DNA from 2 places in the Caldanaerobacter subterraneus subsp. tengcongensis MB4 genome. Region 2 is predicted to be linked to the other one. Evidence: predicted binding sites of a transcription regulator. Region 2 holds the regulator's gene; the other holds the start of a gene.
The links. The regulator HrcA, encoded in region 2, represses chaperone genes, less so after heat shock. The targets are predictions, from matches to a motif close to ATTAGCACTCANNNNNNNTGAGTGCTAAT.
Positions count from the first base shown of each region.

Region 1: groES (co-chaperone GroES) is a predicted target of HrcA. The motif match lies at 1,406-1,434, and genes of this name have one in related genera.

Region 1 covers NC_003869.1:578,577-581,747, forward strand. The annotation lists gene TTE_RS02745 (hypothetical protein) at 274-1,224, shown strand; gene groES (co-chaperone GroES) at 1,461-1,745, shown strand; gene groL (chaperonin GroEL) at 1,759-3,171, shown strand, end outside.
Region 2 covers NC_003869.1:955,877-959,047, forward strand. The annotation lists gene lepA (translation elongation factor 4) at 1-132, shown strand, start outside; gene hemW (radical SAM family heme chaperone HemW) at 129-1,256, shown strand; gene hrcA (heat-inducible transcriptional repressor HrcA) at 1,362-2,393, shown strand; gene grpE (nucleotide exchange factor GrpE) at 2,407-3,021, shown strand; gene dnaK (molecular chaperone DnaK) at 3,040-3,171, shown strand, end outside.

The DNA of each region.
Region 1 (3,171 bases), 380 kb from region 2:
CCCTTTTATTCTTCTTCATAATTCTCACTATCTTGCTAGATGTAAAATTTGAGATTGAAAGCCTGCTGTTCTTTTTCCTCCTGTTAGTGCTTCTGCAACAGGAAAAACCGAGGAAAAAAGTTAAAAAATTTTTGTGGTCTCTTGCTGGATACTCCTCTTTGTGCCAGGGATAATCGTCTTCGAAAAGAATTAGAAAAAAGGGGCAGTCTATAATAATAGACTAGCCCCCTTACATATATTTAATTAGCAGATTAAAACTAGGGGGAATCTGCCTTGCAAAGAGAGGTCTTGCTTAAAATAATTGCAATAGAACTCTTAATTTTAGCTTTTGTTAAATACCAGCTAATGGAAACAGAAGAGGAAGGACAAAAAGAAACAGATAAAGAAAAAGACAAGGGAAAGGCACAGGTTGAGACTCCAGAAGAAAAGAAAACCGACTTTTATGAAGTTATAACAAAAGGAAAAGAACTTATGAAAAGTGTAAAACCTTACCTTAATAAAAGGGACCAGTACTATGTAGAGATGTTTACAAAAATGGCTGAAATAGTTGAAATTCAAAAAGAACTTTTTTCATTATCTGAAGAAGAAGTCAAGGCAGAAGAGGAAAAAGAGCCTGATAAGATAGGGATTTTAAAGGCTGTTAAACCCTACATATCTGAAGATAAACAGGCTATAGTGGATAAATTTCTGAAATTTCACGAAGCATTGAAAAATCTCCAGGAGAAGATAGAGAAATTTTCAAAAGAGGAGAAGAAAGCCAACGTGTTTGGCAAGCTTGTGGAAATTTATGAAGCCATAAGGCCATTGATTCCTGAAGAAAAAGTGGAAGAAACAGATAAATTGGCAAGAAATATGAAATTACTAGAAGTTATTAATAAAGCTGAAGGGCTTATGAATAACATAAAAGAAGTTAAAGGCCAGACAAGAGGAGAAGAGAAGAAAGATTTTGAAAGCGAAGTAGAAGAAGAGAAAGTAAAGGAAGAAGTAGAAAACTTAGAGGGAGAAGAAGAAATTAATGGTAAACCTGATGAAAAAAAAGTAGAAGAGGAGGGAGAAACAGAAAAAGAAAAGGCATTAGAAGGGCTGTCAGAACAGCAAAAAGCTGTCATAGATAACTTAAAGTCCATGCTCACAAAGGAGCAGCAGCAGTACATGTACAACATGATAAATTACTTAAAACATCATAAATTAGAAAATTTGGAGGATAATAAAGAAGGGGAATAATTATTCCCTGTATTTTTTTTATTAAAAAATACAAAATAAAGAAACACAGTCTAAAACGATAAATAATGGCATAAAAACATAATAATCTGGGAAAAATCATAAATAATCGGCCAAAACAGCCCAAAATGGGCTATAATCAGGTTTGATATGTTTTACCACTTAAATTAATATAGAGATTGGAATTAGCACTCATAGAAGTTGAGTGCTAACAAAGGAAGGAGGAGGGATAAAGGTATATGAGACTAAAGCCACTCGGAGACAGAGTAGTAGTTAAGGTTATTCAGTCTGAAGAAGTCACAAAAGGCGGAGTTATTCTACCGGGCACAGCTAAGGAGAAACCGCAACAAGGAGAAGTTGTGGCAGTAGGACCAGGTCAATACATAGATGGGAAAAGAGTAGAGCCAGAAGTCAAAGTTGGCGATAGAGTGATTTTCTCCAAGTACGCTGGGACGGAAGTTAAATTGGATGGCGAAGAATATTTACTTTTAAGAGAGAGCGATATTCTAGCAATAATCGAATAAGGAGGTAGTGAAAATGGCAAAACAGATCAAATACGGTGAGGAAGCGCGCAAGGCTTTAGAAAGAGGAGTTAATGCTGTTGCTAATACTGTGAAGGTAACACTGGGTCCAAGAGGAAGGAATGTAGTACTTGACAAGAAATATGGAACTCCTACTGTTACCAATGACGGTGTTACAATTGCAAGAGAAATTGAATTAGAAGACCCATTTGAGAATCAAGGTGCTCAGCTTTTGAAAGAGGCTGCAACGAAGACAAATGATGTAGCGGGTGATGGTACGACTACAGCAACCCTTCTAGCCCAAGTAATGGTTCTGGAAGGGCTTAAAAACCTTGCTGCGGGTGCCAATCCAATGCTCTTAAGAAGAGGTATGGCAAAGGCTGTGGAAGCCGCAGTCGAGGGTTTAAGAAGGATTTCTAAGCCTATTGATAATAAAGAGTCAATTGCACATGTAGCTGCTATTTCAGCTGCTGATGAGGAAATTGGACAGCTCATTGCAGAAGCAATGGAGAAAGTTGGTAAAGACGGTGTCATTACAGTTGAAGAGTCAAAGACTATCGGTACAACTCTTGAAGTTGTAGAAGGTATGCAGTTTGACAGAGGTTACATCTCACCTTACATGGTAACAGATGCAGAGAAGATGGAAGCAGTACTTGAAGAGCCTGTAATACTCATCACAGATAAAAAACTCTCTAGTGTGCAAGACTTATTGCCATTGCTAGAGCAAATAGTACAGCACGGAAAGAAACTTCTCATAATTGCTGATGATGTGGAAGGAGAAGCTTTGGCAACATTAGTTGTTAACAAGTTAAGAGGTACATTCTCCTGCGTGGCTGTAAAAGCTCCTGGTTTTGGCGACAGAAGAAAGGAAATGCTCCAGGATATTGCTATCTTGACAGGTGGGCAAGTAATTTCTGAAGAGTTGGGTTATGACTTAAAAGATGTGACATTAGATATGTTAGGCCGTGCAAGACAGGTAAAAGTCACAAAAGAACATACAACGATTGTAGGTGGAGCAGGTAATCCAGAAGATATCAAGAAGAGAATTAACCAGATAAAGGCTCAAATTGAAGAGACTACTTCAGATTACGATAGAGAGAAATTACAGGAGAGACTTGCTAAACTAGCTGGCGGCGTAGCAGTTATCCAAGTAGGTGCTGCAACAGAGACAGAGCTCAAAGAGAAGAAACACAGGATTGAAGATGCATTAGCAGCTACAAAAGCAGCAGTAGAAGAAGGTATAGTGCCTGGTGGTGGAGTAGCACTTCTTAACGTAATAGAAGATGTGCAGAAAGTAGTTGACTCATTAGAAGGAGACTTCAAGACAGGGGCCAAGATAGTATTGAAAGCTTTAGAAGCACCTGTAAGGCAGATTGCTGAAAACGCAGGAGTTGATGGTTCAATAATCGTAGAAAAGATTAAAGCTGCT
Region 2 (3,171 bases):
GGTGACGTCACGCGAAAGAAAAAGCTTTTGGAGAAGCAGAAGGAAGGTAAAAAGAGGATGAGACAAATAGGGACTGTGGAAATACCGCAGGAAGCTTTTATGTCAATTTTAAAGTTGGATGACCAAAAATGAGGGAAATAGGTATATACATTCACATTCCTTTTTGCAAGAAAAAATGCTATTACTGTGATTTTAATTCTTACGCCGGCTATGAACACTTGATGGAGGACTATTTAAAGGCTTTGCTTGAAGAGGTTAAAACATATTCCGACAGAAGCTTTAGGGTTATTTCTGTGTATATAGGAGGAGGTACTCCCAATTTCCTCCCTCCTTCCCATGTAGAAAGAGTGCTAAGTGAAGTTCACAAAGACTATAATGTATCGAGGGATGCTGAGATTACAATTGAAGTAAATCCCGGGCTTTTGACAGAGGATAAATTAAAAATTTACAAGATAAACGGCATAAACCGAATAAGCATGGGACTTCAGGCTTTTCAGAATCGCCTTCTTGAGTATATCGGTCGAATCCACACAGCAGAAGACTTTCTTGAAAACTACGCTCTTGTGAGAAAATATTTTGACAATGTGAATGTTGATTTAATTTACGCCCTGCCAACGCAAAGTTTTGAAGAGTGGCAGGAAACTTTGACAAAAGTTGTAGAATTAAAACCTGAACACATCTCTACTTACAGCCTCATTTTGGAAGAAAATACCCTCTTTGGAAGACTTTATAAGGAAAATAGGCTTCCTGTGGTGGGAGAAGAAGAGGAACTTAAGATGTACCACTGGGGAATAGAGTTTTTAAAAAGCAAGGGATACTGCCATTATGAGATTTCAAATTTTGCTCTTTTAGGATACCAGTGCAGACACAACATTTTGTACTGGGAGTGCAGAGAATATTTAGGCTTTGGAGCAGGTGCTCACTCTTACTTTGAAGGTACAAGGTGGAACAATGTAGAAAGAATAGAGAAATATATTGAAGCCATTTTGAAAAGAAAAGATGCTAGAGAAGAGATTATAAACTTAAGCTTTGAAGACAAAATGTCAGAATTTATGTTTTTGGGCTTAAGAATGAGAAAAGGGGTGTGCGAAGAGGAATTCAGAAAAAGGTTTGGAATCAGTATGTTTGAAAGGTACGAGGAGATTTTCATTAAGTATGAGAAGATGGGACTTATCGAGAAAGATAAAGATTGTGTGAGGCTGACAGAGAAAGGGATAGATGTTTCAAATGTGATTTTTGAAGATTTCTTGCCCTAAGGCACCCTAAAATGAGTATTGACAAAAAATTATAAGAGTGGTATTTTAAAAACATGGATTAGCACTCAATGAGTGAGAGTGCTAATAATACATGGGGTGGTGAAAATGCCGTTAGATGATAGGAAGAAAAGGATTCTCTTTGCTGTTGTTACTGATTACATCATGACGGCAGAACCAATAGGGTCAAGGACTATTGCAAAAAAGTACAATATGGGCATAAGCTCTGCGACAATAAGAAATGAAATGGCTGATTTGGAGGAAATGGGATATTTGGAGCAGCCTCACACTTCTGCTGGTAGAATACCTTCTGACAAAGGTTATAGATTTTACGTTGATACTATTTTGCAGAATTTCATGAAGGAGGATTTAAGCCCTCCTCCGAGGGTGAGAGAAGAGGTCATAGCTGAGTTCGATGAGATTGTAAAAAAGTATGCGAAAATTCTGGCGGATATAACTCACCACACCACTGTTGCAAAAATGCCAAAGCTAAACCCTGACAAGATCAAAAGGTTGCAGCTTATCCCCGTGGCTTCAAATAAGATGATAATGGTAGTGATTACTGATACAGGAATTGTGAAAAATTATTTGCTGAATTTGTGCCAGAGTGTAGATAGAAATGTGTTCGAGTTTTTAAACAACCTCTTGAATGACAAAATTGCAGGAAAAAGCGAAAAGGCGATTTTTAACTTCCTTGAAAAGGAGCTAAAAGACACTCTAGGAGATATGGCTTTTATGGCGGATGAGCTTATAAAGACCATACTTTTGAGTTTAAAGCAGTTGCAGGAGACAGATGTTTACACTGATGGCACTTTACACATTCTTGATTTTCCAGAATATAAGGACTTGAACAAAGCAAAGAATTTTTTAAGCCTTCTGGACAATAAGTCCTTACTAAATGAAGTTTTAGAACCAGTAGATGACTTTGTAGATGTTAAAATTGGGAGAGAAAACAGATTTGAAGAGATGAGAGAACTCAGTGTTATAAAGACCACCTATAAAATAAATGATAGGGTAGTTGGAACTATAGGAATAATAGGACCTACCCGAATGGACTACAGAAGGCTTATAAGCGAGCTTACGCTTATGACGAGAGAACTTTCAAATCTCTTGTCTTCGATATACAATGATGAAGTATGACGGGGTGATATAAGTGGAAGAATTGGAAAAAGACAAAATTGAAAGAAATGAAGAGATGAGCGAGGAGGTAAAAGGAGAGGGTCCTCCTTCTGAATTGGAGCAATCGGAAGAAGTGGTGGAAGAAAAGATAGAAACAGAAGTAGAACAAAAAAAGGAACCTTCTCTGGAGGAGATAGTTGAGGAATTGAGGAAAAAATTAGAAGAAAAAGAAAAAGAAGCGAAAGAGTATTTGGACATAGCTCAGAGGATAAAAGCCGAATTTGATAATTATAGGAAAAGAACAGAAAAGGAAAAAGCTGAAATGATAAGTTATGGACAGGAGCAGGTGATAATAGAACTTTTGCCTGTTATTGATAATTTTGAAAGAGCTTTGGCAAATGAGGGAGATTATAATTCCTTAAGAGAAGGGTTAGAATTAATCTACAGACAATTTAAAAAGGTTTTGGATAAATTTGAAGTGAGAGAAATTGAAGCTGAAGGGCAGATGTTTGACCCTTACAAGCATCATGCCCTAGCGCAGGAGGAAGTGGAAGGCAAACAGCCGAATGAAATTATAGAGGTGTTCCAGAAGGGTTATTATTTGAAAGATAAAGTAATTAGACCTAGCTTAGTTAAGGTAGCAAAATAAAAAAGGAGGTTGATTGAGATGGGGAAAGTGATTGGGATTGACCTTGGAACAACTTTTTCATGTGTAGCTGTGATGGAAGGCGGTCAGCCCGTAGTAATACCTAATTCTGAAGGAACTCGTACCACTCCTTCTGTAGTAGCTTTTACTAAA